Regions from separate parts of the Leptospira broomii serovar Hurstbridge str. 5399 genome, predicted to be linked through region 2. Evidence: riboswitches for the same ligand, from Rfam matches in the RefSeq annotation. Region 2 holds a riboswitch; the other holds the start of a gene.

Region 1 (4,424 bases), 1.3 Mb from region 2:
TCTGAAACGCTAAGTTGGGGTCCAGAATCTGTATACTGTCTCTATTTAATCTATTTATAATATACACTTTGGAATTGTAATATCTTCCGACTGCATCGGAGTGAATCGGAGTCAAGCCCGGATAAGAAATTTTCAATTCCGGATTTAGAACTTTGAATCGTCCGGAGCTGCTAAAATCGGTGGTTACGACTCCGATATTTCCGGAGACATTAGGCGTTAAAAACAAAGTGTAAAGAGGAGGACGATGAATGTCCTCGCAGTTCACGCCCAAGAGCCAGAAGAGAAGAATTGCAGAATAAGATAAAATCCGTTTCATATCCTTAAAACCTACCGCTCAAGGTGACGAACCAATTTCTACCTGGTAGAGGATACCCTACTATATCTTCGACCCTCTTGTCACCCGCGTTCCGTAAATCGAAACTAAGAAGGAGTTCCTGAGGAGCCTTTTCCGTTTTAGGATCCGAGGTAATCTCCTCTATCGGAGATGAATAGAGCACTATCGTTAAATACAAATTCCATATCTGTCTTGAAGGTTGATAATTTATATATTCGTTTGTCCTATCTTTAAAAACGGCGCCGACGTAAACCAACTCTACGCCTCCTTCCCATCTCTTAGCGCGATATCCGACAGTCGAAGAGATTTCATACTTGGGTCGTAACGGCAGATATTTTCCCTTTAAATAAGGAGCGTCCGAAGTGTTGATCGCCTGCTGATACGTATAATCGATCAATAATTTCCAACCCTTGTATTCCGATTTATGAGAAATTTCCGCCCCGTCTATCTTCGCCGAATCCACATTTTCCGGTCTTAAGGTAAACTGAGAATTCGGGATAAACAAAATCATATCCGAAATTCGTTTTCTAAAATAGGAAACGGAACCTTGGGCTTTTAAATTTCCATTTACGTATTTTGCGGAAAAACCCGCGTCCACGTTCGTACTTTTTTCGGGTTTTAAACTGTCATTCGGAAGAATAGTTCCTACTTCGCCGAACAACTCTAGAAAGCTTGGAATTCGATTTTGTTTAGCCACGTTCGCTTTTAAATCCAGGTTAAACGACTCGTATTCGAATAATTTATACAAAAGTCCCGTTTTAGGATTGGAAAACGAAGTCGTCTTGTCCGAAGAAGCCAACGGGTCCTGTCTCTGGTACCAAGGCTGATTGCTCTGAAAGCGGTCCTTGTATGTATCCCACGAAACCCCGGGAGTTAAAACAAGTTTACCGTCCATCAACCGGATTTCATCCTCTATTTGCGAGGTTATATACGTTCTGGATTTTCCCGGCTCATAATTTAAATCTATATTATCGATATTACTTCTAGTCCTCGAGAATGTCTCCTTTTCCAATCCGAAATGCAACCGAATGATTTGCAAATAATTCAATAAATAGAAGGTGGGAGTAACTTGAATGCCGGATTGATGAATGCGAGCTGCGGAGTTGGGGGTCCCTGAGGAAAATTCCGATTTAGGATCGTATAGATCGTCGTTAGCAAATGTAGTAAAGCCTCGCGTTTCTAATCTTAATACTCCGTCAAACAAGCCTTTCGTATCGGTAGTAACAGACGACGTATTCCGTAAATATTTTCGATGGACCTGTCGGGTTTGGTTGGATGCCGGCCCTGGAATTCCCTGATACCTATAATTTAGATCATTCCAAAATCGAATTTTCGTTTTTCCGATATCACCGTCCAATCCGATCATTCCCGATGATCGTTCGTATTGCGCGTTTCTCCTGCGATCGATCGTATCGTCGTACGGATTTACTATTATAGTTCCATGAGGATTTAAGTATGGAAAGTTTTGATCGGATTTTTCCCCTAAGAAAAACAAACTTGCTCCGATACCTCCGTAGGTTCCGGTGTGAGTGACGGTCCCTTTCCCCGTATTATAACTTCCGCCACCGATATTCACTCTCGTCTTTGCGGGACCTGTCGATTTTCGAGTTACTAGGTTCACGCTTCCGCCAATTGCCGACCCGGAAAATCCTACGGGAGCTCCGGATCTGTATACTTCCACGCTCTGCAAATTATCGAAAGGAAGGTCGGCTAAATTCACTTCCCCACCTTGCGTGTTATTAAACGGCACTCCGTCTATAAAAATTCTGGATTGATTCGGGTTCGTTCCTCGAAGAGATAGAGTCGAATAAGAACCCAATCCGCCGTATCGTCTAACTCGAATCCCGGCTTCCCTTTCTAACACATCGGGAAGATTCGTATAACGCGCATTATATTGATCTAAATTGATGGAAGATTGAAACCCGGTGGGATTTTTCCGAAAATTTTCGGGTTGATTCGAATCTGAAACCTTTCCTAAGACTTTGAGCGGTGCGGATTCCTTTTTAGGTTGTTCTTGGGGAAAAACCGCGTGGGAAAGAAAGGCCAAGCCAAACACTATGATCCGATTCGCTTTGCAATTGAAAGCAAGGTTCTTATTTTCGGAGGCACGAGCTCGGTTGGACGACAAAGAAAGCTCCCGTACGGGAGACCGGGTGGGAGGGCAAGAGGGGTTACCGCAAAAAGACTTCCCGCCCGACTTTAACTCCCGAAAGTCTGACAAATGATAAGCGAAAGGATAGATTTTCTGGCTCGCGTCCGGGATTAGCGCCTTCCCATCCATTATAGACAGTGGCCTTGTTACCATCCCGTAAGACGACGCTTACAGCTGCGGGTTCAGCTTCGGACTTTCACCGAATTCCCTTTTCCTCTTGGCTTGCCACGCCAGCTTTACGGCGGGAAACGTTACGGCAATCGTAAAACGCCGGGTCTTCCCCTCGGACCTAATTCGAATCCTCCATATGTAATCGATTTGAAGCGGCGATCCGGCTCCTCGATCCAGCCTTCTCAACGAATACTGTCGTATAAGTACTCGTCAGGCACTCCGTTCGGGCTCGCTTCGCGACCCTCCCTTCTGGCTTCGCCGCATTCTGATTTGTGACTGCACTTGTTACGCACATTCCTGCCAACCGGCTGACTGCCGGCCGTAAAACGTCGCCTACGCTTTTTCGAAAACCGATAAATATTTTCTTGAAGTCGTCGAATCGAAAGCCAGAATGTTCGCATCTTAAATCCACGCCACCTCGGAGTATAGAACTCGAATGAAACTTAAAGAACTATCAGTATGGCTTTTGACAGGAATATTCCTCTTGTCCTCGTCTTCCGTGTCCGCACTTGGTACCTATTCAGAAGGCTGGACCGTAGCGAAACTGATTCAATTTGAAAGCAGAGGACTCATCTTTGATTCGTACGAAGGATTCTTGGAAGTAACGACTTTCGACAAAAATGAAAAATGCGACGAAAACAAGGACGAATGCTTTACCCCGACCAAACAAAAGGTAGCGTTCAGCGTTCGCCCGGAAATGACAGAAGTAGTCAATTTTTTAAGTAAAAGCTTAAATCAGGAAGTCCTAATTCAATATAGAATTCATAGGATCGAACCTATCGCTCTCTCGACCGATTTCGAAGTCCTGGTCGCACAAAAGCAGGAAACCGTACTTGGAAAAGATATAGCCGATAAATTTATTGGCCCAAAAACCGGATCCAAAAGAAATTTCTCGGTCACCGGAAGGATACTGAGTCTAGAATATAGAGGAACTGCGATAGGCACTTACGAAGGCATTTATTTGGATGAAGCAAGAGGCAAAGTACATCCGTTCTCCGTTACTAACGAAGAGGTGGCTACCTTCGCCTGGTCGGCTCTTAAATATAATCTTAAATACTATCTTGGAATCTCAGTGGCCTTTGCCACCGGAGTACGGGAATCGCATTACGATTTATTCGAAATAAACTTTAAGAGTCCGGCAGGAGCACTCGAAGCTCCGCCTAAACCGAACTGATCTAATCGGATTCCTAAAATCTAAAGGGAACGCTCGTCTCCGGAAATCGATTCCGATTCGAGCGTTCTTTTTTTAAGAGTAGCCTTTCAAGCGAATGCGAGGCTTTTCCTTGCTATTCTTACGGTAATATTGTTCCGTCATTTTGAATTTTTGGACCTTTCCCCGGAAAATCAGCTTTAGTCAAAGATTGCATTAGCTCGGTCGTTTTATTTTCCGGATCGGGAGAAGGCACTCCGTTCTGACTCAGCTGTAAAGGATGTATCTTACCCTTCACAAAATTTCCTTGTTTATCCAAATCCGCTTCCAGCACCAACGAATAACCTCCGTATCCTTTCGTGGAAAAAACCCTATACCCCAAAAAGTTACCGAGAGAATAAGCAACCAAACGTCCCCTATAAAGCTCTAGAGCCCGAGGAAGATGCGGACCGTGTCCGATGAATAAGTCGGCGCCTGCATCGATTAACGCGTGAGATAATGCGACTAGATTTCCGCGATACTCCCCGTAAAAACGTTCCTGTTCGTTTTTTACGTGGAGAGCGGGACCGCCTTCTGCACCCCCATGTACGGAAATGAAAACTAGCTGAGCTTTTTTC
Region 2 (4,424 bases):
GTCGTTGATTTTGGAACGGAAACCATAAGTTGACCTTACCCCGGATAAATCTCGTGAACGAAATCGTGCATTTCTTCCAGGTCGTTGAATATGGTATTCAAATTTTGGAATGTATTTTTCAATTCGAGTTCCACTTTTTTGGTGAGAATCAAAAGGGAACGGTAATACGAAAGTTTTGGGTCGTTGGGGGGGAGTAAGGAAATCTTTTGCTCCAATTCGGTTAGGCTGCTCTCGTAAAATTGAAGGAGAGACGTTAAATTGCCGGCACGTGAAAGACTTTGAATCGGCCCGGGTTGCGCTAGTAGATTTTGACCGATTTCATTCACTTCATGAATTCGGGTGACTTCATCGTCGATTCCCAATACATTCATCATTCCAAGTCGTAGTGCTGCGATTTCATGACACGCCATTTATATTTCTCCTATTGCATGATCGAATCGACTAATCTTGAAACGATTCGATCATTTAACAAATGATCTCTAACTATTTCAGGAGCGTCTATTTCTCGGACACCCTGATACCAAATTCCGTCGGGATAAACAACTAAGGACGGACCTTCTCCGCAACGACCGAGGCAAGAAGCGCGAGTAACCCGAAAATCCTTTTGTTTACCGGCTCTCTTTATTTCGGATCGTAGCTTTGCGATTAAAGCAACACTTCCTCGAGCCGAGCAATCTATATTATCACAAACTAATATATGTTTTTGGATATTTCTGTGTGGAAATTCGTGCGGAGCGGCCTGGGAATGAGTTTCCATATGCCTGACGCTCCAAAGTAAGGCTTTTAAGCCTCCGACTTTGCTTGCCAATCCGGGAAGCTGCTCTCTGTATTCGCAGGTTGCGCAAGGAAGGACTCCAATTCCGGCGACAGCTTCCTTAATCCTGTCGTTTAGAATTTTAAAAATGGACGGATTCGATCCAAAATGGGGAGCAAGGCTCGATTTGATCCAAGGGAATTTATCGGTAAAAAGTTCCACCTTTTCCTCGATCGATCTTATCAATCTACCTCCGAAGAGAAAGTAAGGAAGGATCAGTAATTCTTCCGGTCGCAGTTTAGCGGCGACTTCCAAGCTATCCGATAGAAGAGGCTTCGTGATTCCGACAAAAGACGGTATTACGAAACTATATTCATTACTTTCTTCGAATAAACGAACCAGCTTGTAAAATTCGGAATTCGCGTCCGCATCGGAGGAACCTCGACTAACAATGATCACTCCTCTTTTTTTAGGAATTCCTTCTTTCTTATTTATAATGTCGGAAGCACGGGTGTGTAGGAGTTCCAGCATTGTCGGATGGACGCCTATGCAATTGGTAGGTATTAGTTTTACGGTCGGAAATTCTTTCCCAACTTCGTCTAGAACTAGAGGGATATCGTTTTTAGTATGTCCTGCAGAAAATAAAAATAAGGGAAGGACTATAATGGTGGAATTTGTTTGTGCGAATTCTCGTAGCTTGATCTTAAATTCCGGTTGAGCAAGTTCGATGTACGCATGCCTAATTTCCAAATCGGGTCTATGAAGCGAGTATTCGCCGACGAAACGTTCGAATTCTTGGTTTGATCGCGGTTCGCGACTCCCGTGCCCCACGATTAAAAGTCCAAGCTTATCCGAACGTGAGGAAGTCATTGTATAACAATTTCCTCATTGAGTATTTGGTAAGAGTCGATCGTTTTATCCTTGGCCAATCGCAAGAAAAATTGGATCGTTAAACATAGCCAAAAAATAAAGTTTATCGTTAGGCTATAATATACGAAACGGGACCGTAATTCCGGCGGGACAACAGAATTTACGGCCTCAGCGCCGGTTCCGCTTAAAAATGGAAGGAGTGCTATAAAAATTCCGAGTAAAAGCCCGAAGACCTTAACGATTCTTCCGGACTCTTTGGAAGATATGATGAGATAAATTAAAACTCCCATAATGGAGCAAACGATGGATTGAATCCACCAATATTGGCGTGAAGTAAAGCTTTCTTCGCTTCCTATTACTCCGGGGAGTTCCGGCGGATTAGAGACGGATGGAATTCCATGAAATATTAAAAAACTAATCAGTCCTGTTAATGTTGCGGAACGGATCGGCGATTCGAAAAAGTTTCGGGTAAAGAACCCGAAAGAGAAACCCAGTCCTAGAAACAGAGATATTATAATTCCGAAGGCGCCGCCAAGAAGGGTACAGCCTAGAACAGTTGGAACGATCTGTTGTTTTATATTTCCTATTAAATCGAACCGGCCTTCGCCATGAGCACGGGAATGTAAGGTTTCCTGAATATGATGATGGTTTCCTGTTTCTTCGTAAGCTTCTGCTTCCCAAATTAAAGGACTCGTGAAAAAAAGAAAGAGTAGTCCCCAAAGGACTCCGGCAAGAAGTCCCGACTTACATCCTTTTTTGCAAAAAGAAAGCAAAAGTTCCCATCTAGTTAGTGACATGGAAATCCGGCGCTATGGCGAAGATCATGAAATGTATCATGAACTGCCGGCATCGGTTCTAATCCGATCAAATAGACTAAAAAGATTGAGAACGTTAGAATTCCTAAGAGGAATAGAGTACGAAGAAACGATGAAATCCTTCGAATTTGATTTCTTCCTATGGAAATTGCAGGCATAGAACTCTCCTTAGATTACGTATAATCGTTGTTATGCGAAAAGTATGGACGAGAAAATTTCTACATCCTACTTTGTTATGTTTGTTACGTGCTTATCGCGGGAATCGGCTTTAATTCCGAAGCAGATTCCTCACTCAGGGTTTTTATAGGGCGTCTTCTGACTCGAGTTCATTCTACTTAGAGCGCCTTCCCAGGTTTCCCCAGTGGCTTATTGCTCCTTTCGTCCCTCTTACAGCGGCGGGTACCGTGACGGAATTTCACCGTCTTCCGCAAGTGCGATACACTTGCGTTCCTATATAAACTGTCTGTGTCGCCAGCCTATACCGAACTTCGCGATTTTGTATAGAATTTTTTTAGGCCTCTTATTAAAAAAAGCGAGCCTGAATTTCGAGATAAATAAATCGAGAGAAAGATCTGGCCCCTAATCATCTTCATTTCGCAAGACTATACGAAGGTGACGATTTCAGTTGAGGGTAGTGCGGGAATTTCACCCGGCTTTCTTTCAGGAAGTGCAGGTGTATCGGAACAAGCAATCTGTTCCGATACACGGACAAAATTAAGTGTAAATGTATGCCCAGTAAATTAAAACCAATTGTAACGGTAACCTCAGGATAAGGAGCGGTGTAGGCGGGTCTCGTTTCGTTCTGGATTGATAATGATATACATTAGCAGGAAATACGGCGATAAGCAAAAGAATAATTCCCCAAGCAGCGACGGATCTCGTCTGTGGAAAGAATAACCCCAATCCCAATAAAATTTCCGCGATGCCGCTGAGCTGCACAATCAGTTTGTGATAAGGGATCCATGGGGGCATGATTCTCAAGTAAAACTTGGGAATGACGAAATGGAGAATGCCGGCCATAGTATATAGCGTCGCCATAATCCAAAGGCTAATCGTTTTAGCGTCTATGTTTTCCATGGGAAACCATAGTAAGTTCTCTATAGGTTGTTAGTCTGCCTTTTTTCCCGATTTCTTTGCCGAAAGCGTTTCTGTCGGGGATGCGATATTTTGTGGGAAATTTTGGAGAGCGGTAGGTATTTTTCTCTTTTAGAGATGGGAAGGTTTCGTTCGGGTTTGTATCCAGGAAACTTCAGCATAGGCTTCTAACTCCTCGCCGTGGAATGCCCGTCATCATAGGAATTAAAAAGAAAGTACAAGCAAAAAAAAGAATTTTTAATATAATTCCGAGGAAATTCCAATTACGCGCGACTGATTGCGACTTTCAATTTTGCACTTTTTCTAGATTTCGATTTCTTAGGTTTTGCCTTTCCGAATTCCGCATAAACCGATTCAAGAGTATCGGCGACGTCTTCCCAGCTGCATGCTTCCGCAGCTTTACGAGCTCGAACTCCTATTTTTTTCGCCAGACTTCGATTCTCCGCAAGAATGCAAGCATGCTCGGCGAATTCATCTTCTTTATCAAGCGCAGGTAGCAGCGCCGATTTTCCATGAGAAAGGTATTCCCTTGCCGCCGCATAATCATATGCGACGATAGGTAGGCCCGATGCCATCGCTTCCATAACGACATTTCCGAAGGTCTCGGTTACGCTGGGAAATAGAAATAAGTCACCGGTAGCATAATGCCGAGCTAAGTCCTCTCCCTTCCTCATTCCGGAAAAAAAGAAATCCGGATTTTCAGCTCTTAGCTTATCTCTTGATGGGCCGTCACCCACTAATATCAATTTAGCCTTCGGTTCTTTCGTTTGAAGCTTACGGAAGGATTTTACCAATAGATCTAAATTCTTCTCGGGAGCTAATCTGCCGACGTATAGAACCGCCAAATCCGATTGAGAGAGGCCCCATTCTTTCCGTAATTTGGAATCTTT

Evidence for each region. Region 2 has a riboswitch for cobalamin ahead of LEP1GSC050_RS14010 (CbtB domain-containing protein). Riboswitches for the same ligand answer to the same signal wherever they lie in the genome.
Region 1: linked by a shared signal. The riboswitch ahead of LEP1GSC050_RS07475 (TonB-dependent receptor plug domain-containing protein) and the one ahead of LEP1GSC050_RS14010 (CbtB domain-containing protein) in region 2 are both predicted to bind cobalamin.

Annotation. Positions count from the first base shown of each region.
Region 1 covers NZ_AHMO02000008.1:465,077-469,500, forward strand. Annotated here, with positions in the region: gene LEP1GSC050_RS07470 (YncE family protein) at 1-316, opposite strand, end outside; gene LEP1GSC050_RS07475 (TonB-dependent receptor plug domain-containing protein) at 321-2,381, opposite strand; cobalamin riboswitch at 2,553-2,739, opposite strand; gene lsa26 (surface adhesion protein Lsa26) at 3,094-3,831, shown strand; gene LEP1GSC050_RS07490 (CapA family protein) at 3,950-4,424, opposite strand, start outside.
Region 2 covers NZ_AHMO02000008.1:1,808,240-1,812,663, forward strand. Annotated here, with positions in the region: gene LEP1GSC050_RS13990 (FAD-dependent oxidoreductase) at 1-26, opposite strand, end outside; gene LEP1GSC050_RS13995 (DUF3209 family protein) at 36-410, opposite strand; gene LEP1GSC050_RS14000 (CbiX/SirB N-terminal domain-containing protein) at 422-1,624, opposite strand; gene LEP1GSC050_RS14005 (CbtA family protein) at 1,621-2,421, opposite strand; gene LEP1GSC050_RS14010 (CbtB domain-containing protein) at 2,412-2,597, opposite strand; cobalamin riboswitch at 2,729-2,908, opposite strand; gene LEP1GSC050_RS14015 (DoxX family protein) at 3,154-3,516, opposite strand; gene LEP1GSC050_RS14020 (glycosyltransferase family 4 protein) at 3,798-4,424, opposite strand, start outside.